One region of the Lactobacillus sp. ESL0791 genome, then DNA from elsewhere that is predicted to be linked to it. Evidence: predicted binding sites of a transcription regulator. Region 1 holds the regulator's gene; each other region holds the start of a gene.
What was found. Region 1 encodes HrcA, which represses chaperone genes, less so after heat shock. Its sites were predicted from a motif close to TTAGCACTCNNNNNNNNNGAGTGCTAA; they were not measured.
Positions count from the first base shown of each region.

Region 2: the regulator HrcA is predicted to act here: its motif matches at 4,503-4,529, upstream of PT285_RS01315 (Hsp20/alpha crystallin family protein).
Region 3: the regulator HrcA is predicted to act here: its motif matches at 2,591-2,617, upstream of PT285_RS03840 (ATP-dependent Clp protease ATP-binding subunit).

Region 1 covers NZ_JAQTHU010000001.1:1,319,615-1,326,622, forward strand. Annotated here, with positions in the region: gene dnaK (molecular chaperone DnaK) at 1-1,734, opposite strand, end outside; gene grpE (nucleotide exchange factor GrpE) at 1,753-2,334, opposite strand; gene hrcA (heat-inducible transcriptional repressor HrcA) at 2,346-3,392, opposite strand; gene ribF (riboflavin biosynthesis protein RibF) at 3,542-4,474, opposite strand; gene truB (tRNA pseudouridine(55) synthase TruB) at 4,495-5,388, opposite strand; gene PT285_RS06575 (ribosome-binding factor A) at 5,443-5,805, opposite strand; gene infB (translation initiation factor IF-2) at 5,824-7,008, opposite strand, start outside.
Region 2 covers NZ_JAQTHU010000001.1:259,049-266,056, reverse strand. Annotated here, with positions in the region: gene PT285_RS01330 (2,3-butanediol dehydrogenase) at 1-819, opposite strand, end outside; gene PT285_RS01325 (FGGY-family carbohydrate kinase) at 889-2,280, opposite strand; gene PT285_RS01320 (FAD-binding oxidoreductase) at 2,368-3,732, opposite strand; gene PT285_RS01315 (Hsp20/alpha crystallin family protein) at 4,643-5,068, shown strand; gene PT285_RS01310 (C1 family peptidase) at 5,214-6,533, shown strand; gene PT285_RS01305 (TIGR00266 family protein) at 6,805-7,008, shown strand, end outside.
Region 3 covers NZ_JAQTHU010000001.1:764,991-771,998, forward strand. Annotated here, with positions in the region: gene PT285_RS03835 (DUF1827 family protein) at 1-237, opposite strand, end outside; gene PT285_RS03840 (ATP-dependent Clp protease ATP-binding subunit) at 351-2,546, opposite strand; gene PT285_RS03845 (hypothetical protein) at 2,721-2,903, shown strand; gene PT285_RS03850 (phosphocarrier protein HPr) at 3,016-3,282, shown strand; gene ptsP (phosphoenolpyruvate--protein phosphotransferase) at 3,282-5,015, shown strand; gene spxA (transcriptional regulator SpxA) at 5,216-5,614, shown strand; gene PT285_RS03865 (adaptor protein MecA) at 5,724-6,416, shown strand; gene PT285_RS03870 (competence protein CoiA family protein) at 6,497-7,008, shown strand, end outside.

The DNA.
Region 1 (7,008 bases):
AGCCTGATATAACTTAACGGCTAAGTCTTGGGCAACCTTGGTTAAATCATCTTTCTTCGACTTCATTTCATCAAGGTTATTATCCTTTTGTGCTTTCTTCAAAGCATCTAAGGCATCTTGAACCTTCTTTGTGTCGTCTTCAGAAATCTTGTCGTTGCCCTTAACATCCTTAAGCGTCTTTTCGGTTGAGAAGATCAATTGGTCAACTTCGTTACGTAAATCAACTTCCTCTTTCTTCTTCTTATCTTCCTCAGCGTGCTCTTCGGCTTCCTTCTGCATCTTCTTAATTTCTTCGTCAGATAAACCGGATGAACTCTTGATCGTAATCTTTTGTTCTTTACCAGTGCCCATATCCTTAGCGGAAACATTTACAATCCCGTTCTTGTCAATATCGAAGGTAACTTGAATTTGCGGAACACCACGCGGAGCAGCAGGAATGTCTGTCAGTTCAAATCTGCCTAAAGTCTTGTCATCAGCTGCCATTGGCCGTTCACCTTGTAAGACGTGAACATCTACGGCAGGTTGATTATCCGCAGCCGTTGAAAAGATTTGACTCTTCGAAGTAGGTATTGTTGTGTTTTTATCAATCAACTTGGTGAAAACACCACCCATGGTTTCAATTCCAAGAGACAGCGGTGTAACATCAAGTAAAACAACGTCCTTAACATCACCAGAGATAACCCCGCCTTGAATTGCAGCACCTAAGGCGACAGCTTCATCAGGGTTGATCGAATGGTCTGGTTCCTTGCCTGACCACTTCTTAACTGCATCCTGAACGGCCGGAATTCTTGTTGAACCACCATTCAAAATAACCTTGTCAATGTCATTAACAGTTAACTCGGCATCCCTTAAGGCATTGTCAAATGGAACCTTGGTCTTTTCAACCAAATCAGCAGTTAATTCATCAAATTTTGCACGAGTTAAATCAGCTTCCAGGTGTAACGGACCGGATTCACCAGCAGAAATAAATGGAAGGGAGATATGAGTTGAAGATACACCGGATAAATCCTTCTTAGCCTTTTCCGCAGCATCCTTTAGCCGCTGCATTGCCATCTTATCTTTGGTCAGGTCAACACCATTTTCATCTTTGAAGTTCTTAATCAGCCAGTCAATGATCTTGTTGTCAAAATCATCACCACCCAAATGGGTATCACCATTAGTTGACAATACTTGGAAAACGCCGTCACCTAACTGTAAAACCGAAACATCGAAGGTACCACCGCCGAGGTCATAAACCAAAACTTTTTCATCTGGGTTTCCTTTATCAAGTCCATAAGCTAATGAAGAAGCGGTTGGCTCGTTGATAATTCGCTTAACGTCTAACCCAGCAATCTTACCGGCATCCTTAGTTGCCTGACGCTGAGCATCGTTAAAGTATGCAGGAACCGTAACAACAGCTTCTGTGACCTTTTCACCGAGATAATCTTCGGAGAACTTCTTAATGTACTGTAAAATCATTGCAGAAATTTCCTGCGGAGTGTATTCCTTATCACCAATTTTAACCTTGTAACCAGCTTCACCCATGTGCCGCTTGATTGAAGAAACAGTGTTTGGATTGGTAATCGCCTGTCTTTTAGCAACTTCACCCACCTGAATTTCACCATCTTTAAAGGCAACAACTGACGGAGTTGTCCTATTGCCTTCTGGGTTAGTAATAATTTTAGGTTCTTTACCTTCAAGAACAGCAACTGCTGAATTGGTAGTTCCTAAATCGATTCCGATAACTTTTGCCATTTATAATCTTCCTTTCAATTATTGAGCAACAACAACCATTGCTGGTCTTAATGTTCTGTCTTTATATTGATATCCTTTTTGTAAAACTTGGACTACTTGGTCCTTTTGATCATCATTTTCCGCGGCAACCGTTTGCACTGCCTGGTGTAATGTCGGATCAAATTTGCTGCCTTTAGCGGCAATCTCAACAATGCCATGATCTTTCATCGCTTTAACAAGTGAATCAAGTGTCATCTGCACACCCTTTTGCAGCTGCTTTGAAGCGTCATCGTCAGCCTTGACGGCTAAGGCCCGTTCCAAATTATCCATTGCTGGCAAAATGTCTTTAGCTAGGCCTTGCGCCTCATATTTAAGCAGCTGCGCCCGTTCTTTGTTGTAGCGGTTCTGCATATTTTGCATTTCTGCTTCACTGCGCAGGTACTTGTCCTCGAATTCATCGCTCTTTTTCTTGGCAACTGCCAAGTCCTTAGCTAACTTTTGCTCAGCAGTAGGTTTTTCAGGCTTAGCCTTTTCTTTGGTCTGCGTTTCAGGTTTCTTCTTTTTAGAAGAAGATTTTTTCTTATCTAAATCTTTTTCACTAGGAAATTCCTCTTTACTCATTTCTAACCTCCCTATTGAAATCTACCGTAATAATCAAGCAACTTTTTAGCTAATTCATTTCTAAAATACTCAAGCAATGCAATTACCTGCGAATACGGCATGCTTGTCGGACCCAGCAAGGCAATTACGCCTTTACCATGTGAGCCAACGCTGTATTCAGCGGTTAACAGGCTGTAATCTTTCAACAGGTCATTCGGCAATTCTGATCCGAGGCTGACCCGTATCGGATAACGTCCGTTGGAACTAATGCCCATGTCCATCAAATCCGCAATCACATCATCGCGATCAACCAATTCATATAATGAACGTAACTGCTGCACATTGCTTTCAGCGGTGTTATTGAGTAGGTTGATCCGACCATCGACATACATCTGATCGCTTGCCGCATCTTTCAAGACGTCCTCAATCAAGTTGATTAATTCACTCACATGTTCACCACGAATATTGCCGCCCAATTTTTCTTTCAGCAATGTCGGCGTAATTTCTTTCAAACTTTTACCGACCAGTTCATCATTAATCATGCGAACTGCTCGTTCAATTTCATCGCCATTAACCCGGTATGGAAGCGGATAAACCTGATTCTGCACGTTACCATCACTTGTTACCAGAATTGCCATCACCTGCCGGTTGGACAAGGGAACAATCCTAAAGCCAGTAACCTTTAAGTCATTACTCTCCGGTCCCTCTGCAAACGCCGTGTAATTGGTTAAATCCGACAGAATCTTAGCTGCTTCCTGCACAATCTCGTTAACTTGATGAAACGGCCGGTCAAGCTGATTAACAATCTGCTCGTAAACCGATTCGGGTAAACGCAGCGGCTCAACTAAATTATCAAGATAATAGCGATAACCACTAGTTGACGGGATGCGACCGCTGGATGAGTGTGTTTTTTCAATTAAGCCCTGTTCCTCAAGCACAGCCATCTCATTGCGGATTGTCGCACTTGATACCTTAATCGGCAACTGCTTCATCACGGTTTTCGATCCCACCGGATCATGTGTCTGGGTAAAATCATTAATAATTGTTTTTAAAATAAGTTCTTGACGCTCGGTCAACATAAAAATCGCCCTCACTTTTAGCACTCTTACCTATCAGGTGCTAACAATTATATGATACTAGTATTTAGCAGAATGTCAAGCCGAGTGCTAAAATTATTGTACTTTTTCATAAAAAAATCTATCTGCAGCCTGTAGATAGATTCTCTGTCTTATTTTTGTTGTGCAAAGTAGGTTTCAATTTCTTGCTTATCTTTCATCATTTGTTCATGCAAATCAGCTAGGTTAGTAAACTTTATTTCACCTCGGGTATATTTATACCACTTAATGACCACAGGTTGATCATAGGCTTCCTGATTAAACCCAAATAAGTTTGATTCGATAAAAATTTTTCGGCCCTGATGAATTGTCACGTTATAACCCACACTTGTCATCGAATCATACCACTTACCTAGGATTTTGGTTTTAGTTGCATAAACGCCAATTTTAGGAAGAACTTTTTTCCCCTGCCAAACTAGGTTAACCGTGGGAAATCCTAACTTATGGCCATTTCTTAGCCCATGACCAACTATGCCGCTCATCACATAGGGTCCACCTAACAGTTCGCATGCCAGTTCCATTTGTCCGTTTTGGATTGCCGTTTTAATTTCGGTTGAGCCAATTTTTTTATCATCATAAGTTTGTTCGGGCACTTCAATAATCTTGAAGCGACCCTTGGCAAACTTAGGGAAATTCTTCATATTGGCAACATTTTTCGGCCCATAAGTATAATCAAAGCCGGCAATTACCGTATCCGCCTGCAGCTTGACAAGCACATTATCAACAAATTCTTGGGCTGTCAACTTGCTAAAAGCATCATTGAAATGCATAACGAGCAGGTAATCAACGCCTAACTTCTTCATCTTATAGGCTTTTTCGTTTAGATTATCAATGTAAAGAACGTTTTTTCCTTGATAGACTTCTTTTGGGTGCCGGTCAAACGTCATCACAGCCACCGGCAAGTTCTTCTTTTTGGCCTCTTGCTTTGCAAGGGCAATTAAATGTTGGTGCCCTAAATGGACCCCATCAAAAAATCCCAAAGCAAGTATCAATTTCTTTGGTAGTATTTTTTCTTTAAATGGATACGTTAAATCAATAATTTCCACTTCAGAAACCCTCATTTCGATTATTCATTTTGCAAGAGCATTAATGCGGGTACATAAAGCGTACCCTTTTTTTGATAAATTGCCTTAACCTTATTATTGTATCTTAATGCCAATTTTTCTGCACCGTTTGTGAGCGAAATTGCTGCACCATTTTTAACTTTTAACCACAACTCCGGCCTTAAATCTACTTGCTCGTATTCCCGAAAAAAATTATCAAGTGGCTGCAGCCAGTCAGTGATTCTTTCAGGTTGGGCAATAACCTGGTCTAATTTAACAGCCTGAGCAAGTGTAAAACCCGAACTCGCAGTTCTGCGTAACTTAGTCATCACGGCGGGAACACCAAGCTTTGCGCCTAAGTCATTGACGAGAGAACGAACATAGGTCCCTTTGCTGCATTCAATTACAAAACCAAAAGCTTCCTGGCCTTTCTCACCATCAAATTTTGGTTCACCAAGAAGCCGGTAAGATTGAACCGTTACCTGCCTCTTGGGCCGTTCCACCTCAATTCCTGCACGTGCGTATTCGTATAAATGCTTGCCGTTAACCCTAACAGCAGAATAAATGGGCGGAACTTGGGTAATTTCTCCCGTAAAGGTGGTCATTTGCTCCTGAATTTGTTCAGCCAATAAGGGACTAGTCAGGCTTTTTTGCTCCAGGACCTGACCTGAAATATCATAACTGTCCGTTGAATAACCAAATAATCCTTCACCCTGGTACTGTTTGTTTTTCGTATGCATCAGTTCAATTAATTTGGTTGCCTGACCAATCGCAATCGGCAAAACTCCTGTTACATCTGGATCAAGCGTTCCTGCATGCCCGATTTTTTTGATATGCAGGGCTTTGCGCAGATGGTAAACCACATCGGCACTGGTCATGCCCTCATCCTTGTCAATTACTAAGATTCCATTTAACATGTTTCCCTTTTCCTACCCGTTCACAACAAAAAAGCGCCAAATGACGCTTTCTAATTAATTATTCCGCTCTGCATCCTGCTTTTTTACTTCAGCAATCAAGCGGTCAATCTTACTACCATATTTAACAGAAGTATCGCGCTTAAAAATAAGCTCAGGAACTTTATAAACGGTCAAAACCTGTCCCAGCAGGTGCCGCATCATTCCTTTGGCTTTTTCCAACCCTATCGCTGCTTCTTGTTCTTTTTCTGCATCTTCTGTCAGCAAACTATAATAAATTGTTGCATAAGACAGGTCATTAGTGCATTCAACAGCAGTAAGCGTGACATCTTTTACCCTAGGATCCCGAATATTCTTACGGAGTATTTTAGTTAATTCACGAAGAATTTCGCCTTCAACACGACCAATTCTATGTTTCATGTTTCCTCCTAATAAAAGTTACTTAGGTTTTACCTCTTGTTTTTCAAAGGCTTCAAGCTGATCATCAACCTTAATATCATTATAGCCTTCAATGGTTAACCCACAATCGTAACCCTGTTTAACCTTCTTAGCATCATCCTTGAAGCGTTTAAGCGAAGCAATTTTACCCGTGTAAATGACAACACCATCACGAATCAGGTGCACGCTAGAATCACGAGTGATGTACCCAGAATCAACAAATGATCCGGCAATTGTTCCGACTTTGGATACCTTCCACAATTCCCGAACGGTCAACGTTCCCGTTACCGTATCTTCATAAGTTGGTTCAAGCATTCCCTGCATTGCGGCCTTTACATCATCAATTGCCTTGTAAATAATACTGTAAAGGCGAATATCAACGCCGTCGGTTTCGGCCTGTGACTTTGCAGTCACCGTCGGCCGAACATTGAAGCCGATGATAAAGGCGTTAGAAGCTCCTGCAAGGGTCACATCGGATTCGTTAATCGCACCGACACCGGCATGAATAATGTTGACTCGAACACCCTCAACTTCAATCTTTTCTAGGGACTGCTGCAACGCTTCAACGGAGCCTTGGACATCAGCCTTAAGAACAATGCCGACTTCCTTCATATTTTCACGTTTCATTGTGTCAAACAGGTTATCCAAGGTAACGTGCTGCACATTTTCACGCGATTTTTGCAAGGCATTCTGCGCTCTTTGTTCACCAACACTTCTGGCCGTCTTTTCATCTTCAAAGACAACCAGCTTGTCGGCCGACTCAGGCACATCATTCAAACCAGTAATTTCTACCGGCATCGATGGTGTGGCCTTTTCCACTTGACGGCCGCGATCATTGGTCATTACCCGGACCCGGCCATAGCGGTTACCGACAACCACCGGATCACCCGTATGCAGAGTTCCTTGCTGAACAAGCAGGTCCGTAACCGGACCACGCCCGCGGGATAACCGGGCCTCGATTACCGTACCAATTGCCGGTTGTTTCGGATCGGCCTGCAGCTCCATTACATCGGCCTGCAGAAGGATCATTTGCAATAAGTCATCAACATTTTCACCGGTTTTGGCAGAAATATTAACAAAAATTGTGTCGCCGCCATAATCCTCAGGAATCAAATTATACTTCATCAATTCCTCGGTAACGTGCTTAGGATTGGCACCTGGGGCATCAATCTTATTGATTGCCAC
Region 2 (7,008 bases), 1.1 Mb from region 1:
GACCTGGATTGTTCCGGCCATTGCTGTTACTGCGGCTGCCGTATCCAAAGTAGCTTGAACACCAGCACAGTCATAACTGATGTCCACCCCATGCGGTAAATCTTGAAAAATTTTCGTGACTGCATCTTCTTTAGCAGAGTTAATTGTATGGTCAATTCCCATTTCCCGCGCTTTAGCTAAACGGACATCAGAAACATCTGTAATATAAACCTTAGTTGCACCCGCAAGTTTAGCCAAGGTTGCTGTAAAGAGTCCAATTGGTCCAGCACCCATGACAGCAACCGTCTGCCCCTCGGTCAGGCCGCTACGTTTAATTCCTTGATAAGCAACCGCAACCGGCTCAGTCAGGGCGCCTAAATCATAGTCCATCCCTGCTGGTAATTTATAAGCAGCCTCAGCTGGGACACTACAGTATTCAGCCATACCGCCGTCTGCTGATTCGCCAATAAAGTTACCGCTCCCGTTACGGTCAATTGCGTTCAAGCAATAATTGTATAAGCCACGCCTGCAGTTGCGGCAGTGACCGCAGTATAAAATCGGTTCAATGGCAACATTGTCACCGACTTCGAGGCCCTTGACATTTTTGCCAATTTTAACAACTTTACCAGAAATTTCGTGACCTTCAATTATTGGTACAGTCTGACCAGATAAGGGATTCGGCTTATACGGTAAGAAAGCCCCTGCCCCATACATATGAATATCGCTGCCGCAAATCCCTACATATTTAACTTGAACCTGAACTTGATCATCACCAACTGAAGGGCGTGCAACTTCTTCTATGCGAATATCTTGTTTACCATAAATTCTTGCTGCTTTCATAGATATGTCTCCTCTACATAAACTTTAATCAAATATTCATGTCTCAACTAGTAATTTTTTCATTATAATTTACATATGCTTCAGTGGATCTTCAAACTTCGGCTGCTGCCGTTTGCTGCTGATTCCCATATAAATTTCATGGGTCTTAGGATCAGGGGTAAAGGTATCTTTAATTTGCACCATATGGTCAATGGCCTCTGCAAAACTGGCATATTGCTTGGTATAAACTGCCGCACAAATAGCTGCGCCCAAGCTAGCTGCTTCATTGATGACATTGCGTGAAACCGGCATGTTAAACACATCGGCAATCATCTGCAACAGTAAATCGCTATTAGACCCTCCGCCAGTTACAATTATCCGGTTAATCTTTCTATCCAATTCACCAATCATCCCGTCAACATTTTTCTTCATTTCCAGGGCAATCCCTTCAAGAATTGCCCTGTAAACTTCAGCCCGGCCATCTTTACGTTCAATCCCCAGAAGCACACCGCCACCTTGATACGGTGAGCCGGAATCAAGAAACATTGATAAACCATTGGCGCCAGGTGCTACTTTAACAGCTTCCTGGTTCAAAACTTCTTCTGGGATCATACCTTTTTCTTTTGCATACCTGGCAAAAGGCTCACCTAACAAATCCTTGAACCAACTAATTGTCGACATGCCGCGCCAAATGCCCATACTTTCATAAGCGTATTTATTCGGTTCGCAAAACAGGTTAACCCAGTAATTTTTCGGATTTTTATTATTCTTATCACCAATTACCATCGAGGCAATATAAGTCCCAAGTGAAATAACCAGCGTATCTTCTTTTTCTAGACCAGCCCCTAGGCCTTCAACCGCCTTATCATTAGCTGTTGCTACCACGGGAATGCCTTCAGGCAAACCCGTGGCTGCAGCCGCTTCGGCACTTACAGTACCCAAGCTTTCACCCGGTTTTACCAAGTCAAAAAGCATATCCCTAGTTAAATTAAACTTCTTAATTTGCTCATCCGTACCCCACGTAAAATTATCCTTATCGATTGGGAAGTTAAGGCAGTTAGCGATTGTATCCCTAAAATTACCCGTCAACCTAACAGCCATATACCCGGTTGCCGTTGACATATACCTAATATTAGTTTCTTTTTCATTCTGTGGTAGACCAACCCGATAATCCAGCCAACTAATAACTGGATGGGCCAGATGACCGTTTTCATCCAACAAGGTCCTGCAAAAACGGATACTGCCTAAGCCAATTGCAATAATATCTTTCTTCTCTCCAGGAAACTTTGCTAATAAATCTTTGCTTGCCTCAATTAAGGAAGTCCATAAGTCATCATCCTGATACTCCACTTGCCCAGGGGCTGGGGACAATGTCGGCCGTAGATTTACTTTGGTTTTGACAACAATATTGCCTGTCAAATCAAATAAAACCAATTTGGTACTCTGCGTACCGCCATCAATTCCTAAAATATATTTACCCATAAATAGCGCCTCCTTTTATAACAGCGCTTACATTAGCTTAAAAAATATATGCAGCCGCTGGCTGCTTATCGTACTTATATTGGTGCGTTACTTTTTAACGCCTAAATTCCCAGGGCTGAAAGTATGCTTAGGATCAATTACTTCTTCTAGACCCGCTAAAATTTCGTGTGATTCATGCCCAATCTCTTCTTCATACCACGGCAATCTTTGCTTACCAATACCATGATGATGCGCACCAGAACCGCCAATTTCGTAGACAGCTTTCATAATCGTATTCCAAATGTCGTCATACTTGGCTAGCACATCTTGATTATTTTCACCTTTAGCAACAACAATAAAGTAAATATTACCGCCGCTTGCATAAAAATGTGAGCCGTGAGCCCAAAGCATTGCTACTTTACCTTCTAACCGCTTAGAAACTAGAGCAAGCATTTTTGGTAACTGTGTCCAATTGCCTGATACTTCAATCGCATCACCAATATAATTACCTGAATTACCTGCTTTCATCCAATCAGCATTATAACGGGTCTTTTCCCAAATGTTGCCGATTTCTGGGCCAATATCTTCACCGCCACGCTCTTTGGCAGTTAGCAATACCTGTTTTAATACTTCTGGGACAACTGTTTCTGCGCCCACGATGCCAATAATCATCAACACCTTCCCCTCCGAAGCTTTATGGTTAATTTTGGAGAAAAAGTTTTGCGATTCGGCGGGATTGTTGATCCGGATTACTGCAGGGACAATGTCTCTGCGGTAAAATTCACGAGCGGTATAAATCGCATCTTCCCAGCTTGAAAATTCAATTCCCCTAAATTCCCTGCGCTCAGGCAGCTTGGACATCCGTAAAGTTACTTTAGTAATAATGCCTAAAGTTCCTTCTGAACCAATAAATAGCGTAGGGATATGCGGACCAGTAGATGAACGTGGGATATTGCGGTTACTTAAAATTTCACCATTAGGTAAAACTACTTCCAGCGCCTGCATTACATTTTCAATATTACCGTACTTGCTGCTAAAAGTACCAGCTGATTTAGTCGCTACTAGACCACCTATGCTAGCTAAATAAAGGGATTGCGGATAATGACCTATAGTATAGCCACGCTTATTTAGATAATCTTCCAGTTCACTGCCAATCATCCCAGCATTAACTGTGACTAAGTGATCATCTTCATCAAAATCGACTACGCCGGTAATTTGCCGCATATCAATCGTCAAAGTTGGCTTGATAGGTATAATCCCGCCCAAAACGCCGGATCCCCCACCGTAAGGAATTACCTTCAGGCCATGCTCATTAGCGTACTTAACCGCTGTTTGCACTTCTTCCACATTTTTAGGGATAGCGATCGCTGTTGGCAAATGTTTCTGGATTTCTTCTTCCGACCATTTATGGCTAACAGCCCACCAATCAATCGCATACTTTCTTCTTACTGCTTTGTCTTCAATAATTTCCATGACTAACCCTCCATCATATTTTAAAATTATAGATTTCAATGTAACTATACAGCCTATCTGCCTAAATGTAAATATATTTTTATAAATTTATTAACTTTAATTGTTGTGATTTATATAACTAATTTATATAAATAAATATATATATAAAAATTAATAATTAAGTGATGAAGCGCTTTCTTTTTAAGAGAAACTTTTCGCAGTAATATCATATTTTACGTTCTTTAGTAGTCAACTAGCTTTTCTTCAAAGCTGAGTACAAGCATAGCTAATTTAGTTATCTTTGTGAAGATTTTTGCAATTTACATTCCCAATAATAGCTTAATTATGGGCATTTTAATTCTATCCATGATTTATGATAATGTAATTTTATTAATATTAAAACTATGGCAGTAGTCTACTGCCATGTGCCCATTTGTCACTAGATCAATTTTTAGTTTTTAAAGTTTTTTAAATTAAAAAATATTAACATGTTGCTTAATAATAATTTATCTATATATTTACTTAAAACCTAGAAATAGGAAAACTAATTAGTTTCATTGTAGGATCCAACTTTTAACCCTCTAAGCATAGTTGCCTAAAGTGCTTCAAATTAAATATTATTTTCAATCAACAGCATTTTACTTTGGGTCACTAAAATTTTTGACTATCAAATGATAATTTCAGAATATGATTGCAAATTGCACGCTCTAGACCTTCTAATTAATTTTCAAATTGCCTGATTTTTATCCACAAGCAATAAGCATTGATATAGCAGTGCTTTAAACTTAAAATTAGCACTCTAAAAATAAAAGTGCTAATTTCTTTCATTCTAAAAAGCAGCGGCCTATAATAATAATTGTAAGGAATGAAGAAGACAAAAACATCCCCTACCAAATAATGAAAACAATTTTTGAAAGGAAGCTTTTTTACTATGGCACATGACATTATGAATCGGCACAATGATATTTTTGACGCAATGAATGATTGGTTCGATCTTCCAAGAAACTTTTTCGATGATCGGGAATTGGCAAAGGTAATGCAGGCTGATGTCGCTGAAAACGACCACGAGTATGTTGTCAAAGTAGATATGCCCGGCATGGACAAGGATAAAATCGAATTAAACTACAATGATGGTATTTTAAGTGTTGCCGGCTCAAGAAAGTCCTTTAAAGACACTAGCGACAAAGATAAAAATATTATTCATAAGGAAAGAAGCGAGGGTCATATTTCCCGGAGCTTTAGATTACCAAATGTAGTTGCAAGTGACATTCATGCAAAGTATGATAATGGTGTATTGACGATCACATTGCCAAAGCAAAGTGCGGACAGCAATGATAATTCGATTTCAATCGATTAACTTATTTAGACAAATGCAAGAAGTCCCAAATTAAGCTGTCAATACAAAATAATTCTCTAGGAGCGAGTTCAACATTGAACTCGCTTCTTTTTTGGCCTAAAATATATCTTAATTTAAAATTAAATTAAAAAAGGAGCATTAAAAAATGAATCATGAAATAACCAGCCAAGAAATCGAGAAATTTTCTTCGGCTTTTAACAGTAATCCGCAGAACCAAACAATTGCCCGGGCTGTCCAGCGCAGCGGGATTCTTGAAGCTTCATATAATGAACGGGCGCAAACAGATCTGAATCGCGTTTTTTCAACCGAATTGGACACCGAAAATGTCACCGCGCAAAAGCATTCCGGCCGCTGCTGGGAATTTGCCACACTGAACTTTTTGCGCCATCTGTTCGGCAAAAAATACCATATTAAGAATTTCACCTTCTCACAAGCCTACAACTTTTTCTGGGATAAGATTGAACGGGCCAATATTTTTTACAATAAAATCATTCAAACTGCAGATCAGCCGCTGGATGCGCGCTATGTCAGAAATTTCTTGGATAATGCTGGGCAAGACGGCGGCCACTTCCAGCTGGCCACAGCCTTAATTAAAAAATACGGCGTTGTACCGTCTTCAGCCATGCCCGAAACTTTCAACACCAACGACACCGACGGCCTGCAGATTGTTCTGGGCAAGAAGCTCAGAAAAGATGCGTTGGTTTTGCGGCAGTTAAAACAAGAAGGCAAAGAAAAAGAAGTAGCCGCTGCGCAAGAAGAATTCTTAGGCGAAATTTACCGCATTGTTGCAACTGCGATTGGTGAACCGCCAACCAAGTTTGACTTTGAGTACCGCGATGATGATAAAAAATATCATCTGGACAAAGATTTAACACCGCTGTCCTTCTTACACAAATACTTAGGTGATGCTGACCTCGATGATTACGTTGTCTTGACCAATTCGCCTAACCATGAATATAACAAGCTGTACGGCTATTCCGCTGACAACAATGTCGAAGGCCTGTGCGAAATTCGGTTGCTGAACGTACCAATGGAATATTTGACTAACGCTGCCGTCAGCCAGTTAAAAGACGGTGAACCCGTTTGGTTTGGCAACGACGTTCTGCAGCAAATGCACCGCAAGAACGGTTATCTAGATTCTAAGCTCTATCAATTCAGCGACCTGTTCGGCGTTGACCTAGAAATGTCAAAGGCCGACCGCTTGCGTACGGGCGAGGCCCTCTATTCACACGCTATGACTTTGGTCGGCGTTGATGAAGATCAAGGCCATATCCGCCGTTGGAAAGTCGAAAATTCTTGGGGCGATCAAGTCGGTGACAAGGGCTATTTCGTCATGGACAATAGCTGGTTTAACGATTACGTATATGAAGTGGCTGTCCACAAGAAGTACCTGACAGAGGAACAAAGAAAACTTGCTGAAGGTCCAGTAGCGGAAGATTTGCCGGTATGGGATCCGCTGGGTTAGTTTTTAACATTAATTTACAGATAAGCAGCCGCGAATTTTATGTGGAATATTTTTCAAGAGTTAAGTGACAACTTAACCCTTTTTCTTTATAAATAATTGAAAAGATATTTGGCGTGACAGGTTAAATTGCTAAATTTGATTAATTTTCAACCTTATCCATTTGGTATAATACCTAAATAGGCAAGTTGTGCTTTTCTACCTAATATTTTTATTTAGAGATAGGCATAATGAGAAACAATTACTTAATATTATTAAAGGTACGGAAATTCAGATGGAAATAACAATTTTAAATAAAGGACTCTCTCCTTTGGTTGAGTTAACTTTAGCTAACGGCGAAACGGCCAAAATTCAGCGTGGCAGCATGGTTTACATGCAGAATGTCGAACTTCATGCTGAAATGAATTCAAATAATCATAACGGATTAGGCGGTTTAGTTCGGTCGGTTGCACGCAGTAAAGCAACGGGTGAAAGTATA
Region 3 (7,008 bases), 550 kb from region 1:
TGTTATTTGATAAGAAGGATCATTTTCTTTAACAAGCCGCTTGATCACAAACTCAAATTCTTCCCTGCGGACACGCCGGCTGTGGTTTTCAAGAACAATGCCGATCGCGTTGTTGCTTTCGGTGTAAATTACCGAAGTGTTGCCAAGAGAATAAACCTTGACGTAGTTAACATCGGTTGAATTAAGTTGACTATGAACTAAGCTTGCATAACTATTGGTTACATCTATTAAGTGCATGGATTTCACCCGTTTCTGTTGCTCCCTTTTTTATTAATTATAGCTTATTTTACAAAAAAAAACATGCTTGCTGGCTAAGCATGTTTTTATGTAATTCTGAAGTAAGCAAGTAATTATTTGGCAGCATAATTTTCTTCGCTGACTACGTTTGCCGGTTCAGTAATCACAATTTCATTGTTTTTAACATCTGCGACTAATTCTTTTGCTTGCGGATGATCAAGCTTGTAATCGGCAACCTTGTCTTCGATTTCTTCCTGGATGGTCCGACGCAGCGGCCGTGCTCCCATGCTTGGGTTGAAGCCGTCGTCAACCAATTTCTTTTTGGCATCCTCAGTGACTGTAATTTGCAAGCCCTGATTTTTCACCATGCTGTTGGTATTGGTCAGCATCAAGTTAACAATCTTGATTAGGTCTTCCTTAGATAATTCGTTAAAGGCAATGACATCGTCCAGCCTGTTTAGAAATTCGGGCTTGAAGAACTGGGTCATTGAATTTCTGGCAGAATCGGGAGCATCCGCATCATTTTCAGCTGCAAAGCCGACACTGGTCTTTTTAATACCCTGGCCTGCGTTTGAGGTCATGATAATAATCGTGTCTTTAAAGGAAACTGTACGCCCTTGTGAATCAGTCAGGCGACCGTCGTCTAGGATTTGCAAGAAAAGATTCATGACTGCCGGGTCGGCTTTTTCGATTTCATCCAGTAAAATTAAACTATATGGGTTATGCCGCACGCGTTCGGTCAACTGGCCGGCTTCCTCATAGCCGACATATCCGGGAGCAGAACCGATTAACTTGGAAACAGAATATGATTCCATGTATTCAGACATATCAAAGCGAATCATCGCGTTTTCGGAACCAAACATCTGCTTAGCTAATTGTTTAGCCAGCTCCGTTTTACCGACGCCGGTAGGACCGACAAAGAGGAAGGAGCCGATTGGCCGACCCGACTTGTTGAAACCGATCCGGTTGCGGCGAATTGCTCGGGCGACCTGATCAACCGCCTTGTCCTGGCCGATGACATGCTTCTTTAAAGTTGCCGCCAAGTTCTGCAGCTGGTTTTCTTCCTGCGCCTGGATGTCGCCAACTGGGATCCCCGTCTTTTCCTCAACTATTTTATCCATGATCTTACTGGTAATCACTGGTGACTTATCCGGGTCAACCTTTTGGTCTTTTACCTTGTTGTACTTTTCAATTTGGTCACGGTAGTATGCGGCTTTTTCGTAGTCCTCATTTTTCAGTGAGTCTTGCTTTAGCTGCTGGGCAGCGTTGATACGTTCCTGCAGTTTATCCTTGTCAATATATGGAATCGTTAGGTTCATCCGAGAGCCAGCCTCATCAAGCAAATCAATCGCCTTATCCGGCAAGAAACGGTCTTGGATGTAACGGGCCGATAATTCGGCAGCCGCCTTAATGGCATCGTCCGTGTAATGAACGTGATGGTAGTCCTCATAGCGTTTCTGAATTCCCTTGAGAATTTGAATGGTTTCGCTGATTGATGGTTCCTTAACCTCCACCGGTTGGAAGCGCCGCGCCAAAGCCGAATCCTTCTCAATTTCACGATATTCCTTAATCGTCGTGGCACCCACTAGTTGCAGATCACCGCGGGCTAAAGCCGGTTTGATAATATTGCCGGCATCCATGCCGCCTTCAGCGTTCCCCGCACCAACAATTTCGTGAATCTCATCAATAAAAAGAATGATATCATTTCTATTCTGCAGTTCTTTGATCAGCTGTTCCATCCGCTGCTCAAATTGCCCGCGGATACCGGTTCCCTGAACTAGGGAAACAACGTTTAAAGAAATTATTTTCTTGTCCTGCAATTTAGCTGGCACCGAACCGTCGACAATTTGCTGAGCCAAGCCTTCAACCACGGCGGTCTTGCCGACTCCAGCCTCACCGATTAAAACCGGATTATTTTTGGTTCTGCGGTTCAGGATTTCTATCACCCGGGCAATTTCCTTGTCGCGTCCGATTACCGGATCAATTTTGCCTTTTTTGGCAAGTGCGGTTAGGTCTGTTCCGTATTGATCGAGCAGTGAACGGCCATTGCCGCCGTTTCCTCCCATCTGCATCTGGGGTCCTTGTCCCTGACGCATATTATTGGCATTATTACTGTTTAGTGAATTAAAGATGTCATTAAAATCACCAAAGAAGCCGTTGTTATCATTATTATTCATATTTTTATTTCCTTGTTGTGCCTGCAATTCTTGGTAGCATTGCTGACACAAGTTAATTTCTCGCCCTTGACCGTTCACATTCGCAAACAGGTGAATGGAAGCGGGCCGTTTGTGACAATTTTGACAGAGCAATTATATTACCGCCTTTCACTTTGCAATTTTATTAAATTATATAATTAGCACTCTCAATAATCAAGTGCTAAGTCTTAAGTATTATTTTTTTCACAAGCATGCTAAGTATGGTAAAATTGTTTTGTCTGTAAGTGAAATAATAGCCGTAAGATAGGGAAATGTGGGGCGTTTAAAGTGGATTATCAAAAAATTCTAGACGAGCTGGCAAACGGTAAGCTAGAGAAGTATGAAGTTGATCCACAGACCGCATTTGACTTTCAAACGGCATTACGCGCCTATGGCAAACGGCAAAACATAACCGGCCGGGCCTTGCGTGGCGGTAAAATCATTTATACGCGCGCCGAAGCTAGTGATTAAATGATGTAAACTGTTACAATTTTATTGTCTTAATCACAAAAAAATGATAGGCTAATATTTGTATGGGTATTTTATACCGATTTATTTTTTTCGATTTAAAGGAGATATTATAATGGAAAAACGTAATTTTCATGTTATTGCAGAAACAGGGATTCATGCACGTCCAGCCACACTGTTAGTTCAGGCTGCTTCAAAATTTGGTTCAGATATCAATTTGGAATACAACGGCAAGTCAGTTAACTTGAAATCAATTATGGGCGTGATGTCACTCGGCGTTGGTCAAAATGCCGACGTTACAATTACTGCTGATGGTGATGACGAAAAGGATGCTATTCAGGCAATTTCTGACACAATGGAAAAAGAAGGTTTGGCTGAATAATGACAAAGACTTTAAAGGGAATTGCTGCTAGTGACGGGATCGCCGTTGCTCCAGCTTATCTTTTGGTAGAGCCTGATTTGTCATTTTCCAAGACCACTGTTAGCGATACTGACAGTGAGTTAGCTCGTTATAAGAAAGCAATTGACGAATCAACTAAAGAAGTTGAAAAAATTCGCGATGCTGCTAAGAAGAGCATTGGGGAAGATGAAGCACAAGTCTTTGAAGCCCACTTGATGATTTTGAATGACCCGGAATTCACTGGTGCTATTGAAACCGAAATTAAAGACCAAAAGATTAACAGCGAAGCTGCACTTGATGAAACGGCACAGAAATTTATTAAAATTTTTGAAGGAATGACAGATAATGCATATATGCAGCAGCGTGCTGCTGATGTGCGTGATGTTTCGAAGCGGGTAATGGCCCACCTTCTTAACAAGGAACTGCCTAATCCAGCAGCAATCGATCATGAAGTGATCGTTGTTGCGCATGATTTGACCCCAAGTGATACTGCCCAACTTAATAAAAAATTTGTTAAGGGTTTTGTCACAGATGTTGGCGGTCGAACAGCACATTCAGCCATTATGGCACGTTCACTTGAGCTTCCAGCCGTTGTTGGTACTGAATCAATTACTAAGGATATTCAAAGCGGGCAAACACTGGTTGTTGACGGCCTGAACGGGGATGCAGTTGTTGATCCAAGTGCTGAACAAGTTTCTGATTATCAACAAAAGAGTAAGGCTTTCTTAGAGCAAAAGGCTGAATGGAAGCGGTTGAAAGATGAGCCATCACTAACAGCTGATGGCAAGCAATTCACGATTGCGGCTAACATTGGTACACCTGATGATATGCAGGGTGTTCACGATAATGGTGCTGAAGCAGTTGGCCTTTACAGAACTGAATTTTTGTACATGAATTCTTCCGATTTCCCAACCGAAGATGAACAGTTTGAAGCCTATAAAAAAGTTATTGAAGGCATGGATGGCAAGCAAGTCATCATCAGAACCATGGATATTGGTGGTGATAAGCACCTTGACTACTGGGATCTGCCAGAAGAAATGAACCCGTTTTTGGGTGTGCGGGCTATTCGGCTTTCACTAAAGAACGAGGATATTTTCCGGACACAACTTCGTGCTTTGCTTCGTGCTTCAGCTTACGGCAAGTTAGGCATTATGTTCCCAATGATTGGTACTTTGAATGAATTGCGCAAAGCTAAAGCAATTTTGAATGAAGAAAAAGAGCAATTGGTAGCTAAAGGTGTGAAGGTTGGTTCTGATCTTCAAGTCGGAATGATGATTGAGGTTCCTGCTGCAGCTGTTTTGGCCGACCAATTTGCTAAGGAAGTTGACTTCTTCTCAATTGGTACCAACGATCTAATTCAATACACAATGGCAGCTGACCGGGGCAATGATAATGTTTCTTATCTCTACCAGCCGGCTAACCCATCGATCTTGCGTTTGATCAAGCACACAATCGATGCTGCACATGAAAATGGTATCTGGTGCGGAATGTGTGGTGAAGCCGCTGGCGACAGCACAATGTTCCCAATTCTGCTTTCAATGGGACTTGACGAGTACTCAATGAGTGCAACTTCAATTTTGCGGATTAGAAGCTTAATGAAGAAGATCAGTAGAGACGACATTAAAGAATTGGCTAACAAGGCGTGCTATGTCTCAGAAACAGCTGAGGAAAACGAGAAGTTAGTTAACGATTTAATGGCTAAAATTAATAAATAGCACACAAATACATACATCTCTTATTGGTGTATGTATTTTTCTTTAGATAAACTTAGCAAAAAATTCACCGATTATTAATTTTTAGGTTATATTATGTAAAGCATAGAATTAATATTAAATATTGCTTACAAAAAAGAAGTAATTGTGCTATAATAATGATATGCAGTTAAAGCAGCATTATCCTAAGGAGCGTGAAATAGATGGTAGAATTGTATGTATCTCCGAGTTGTACCTCATGTCGTAAGGCTAAAGCGTGGTTAAAGAAACATGATATTCCGTTTAACGAAAGAAATATCTTTTCTGAACCGCTTACTAAGCAGGAGCTTATTCGTATTTTACGGATGACGGAAAATGGCACAGAAGAGATTATCTCTACACGCTCAAGAGCTTTTCAACAGTTAAAGGTGAATCTAGACGACCTGTCAATTGATCAGTTACTTGATTTAGTAGAAAAAAACCCAAGCTTGCTTCGGCGGCCAATTATTATGGACGATCGTAGGCTTCAAGTGGGATACAATGAAGATGAAATTCGCCGGTTTTTGCCACGTAAAGTACGCAGGTTGGAACTAGAAAAATTGCAAAAGATTGCTAATTTGTAATTTACTTAAATATTTGGAGAAAAGTGTTAGTTTTTTTGCTAACACTTTTATTTTGTCGCTAAAATACGCTACAATAAGTAAAAGATCTTATTGATGGAGGTGAAAGTTCGTGCACGTTGATCATATTAATGAAAACACAATTCGTGTTCAAATAGGAAAAGATGAGTTGGCACGGCGTGGCCTTAAGGTTTTAGATTTATTGGGCGATAAAAATAAGATACAACATTTCTTTTACTCGATACTGGATGAAATTGATACTGATCATACCTTTACTCAAGATGTACCGGTTACTTTTCAGGTAATGCCAAGTAAGGGTGGCCTAGATTTGCTTATTACCAAAGTTACCGGCAGTCAAGGGGATAATTTTGCTCAGATGCTTGGTGCTAATCCTGCCGCTGGTGTTAATAAGGAAGAAGAGGCAAAGAAAGATTCGCGAAGGAGTTTCTTTGATCTCGCGCCTGATTCCGCTTCTGATACTGAAAAGCCGTCTTGGCAGAAGCAAATCAAGCAGTTGTATTGCTTTAAAAATTTAGGAGCAGTAATTGAACTGGCAGATAATTTGCGTGTCAGTGAGTTAACGTCAAGCCTGTATTTCGCCAATGATAAGTATTTTCTTGCGCTTGCATTCAGCGATGAAAATGAGCATGAGGTAAATCCGGCTGATGTTTGGGTAGTGGCAGATGAATTTGGCTTTAAAGTCCAAAATATTATGCTGGAACATATTGAAAAATTGGGCGACTGCATTTTTCATGACGATGCGCTGGAGCAGTTGCGGTATTATTTTACTAAGAGCAAGCATTAAAAATAAAATTAGATGATTTAAAAGGCGAAAATCGCCTTTTTTTCGTATTTAATCATGGGTGATCTTTTTTGTATGCAGCCATGTTAAATAAGAAACTGGTATTGGCCGTAAATGAAGCCAAGCTGGTTAAAAATAATAAGAAAAAATTAAATGCCGAACGCTATTATTGCCCGCGGTGCAAAAAAAGAATTATTTTAGTTATTTCGCAAAGTAAGAATGCTTTCTTTAAGCATTTGTCATCGTCTATTGAAGTAATGGGTGAAAAGGAAGAACATCATTCAGCAAAGCTATTGCTTAAAACTGCCTTAACTGCAGCCGGCTTTTCTGCTCAGACAGAAGTGCCATTAGCCGCGGGACAATTGCGTGCTGATGTGTTGGCTTCACCCAGCTTGGCGTTTGAAGTTCAGTGTGCCCCTTTAAGCGAAAATGAGTTTAACCACCGCCACCAATTGTATAAAAAAGAAAAAATAATTGACGTTTGGGTGGTTGGGCACCGCCATTTTTTACGCAAAAAAATAAAAAAAACACAAATAATTTTCTTTCGCAGAAATCATTTGTGGCATGATTATTATTTAGAAATTGATCCGCAAAA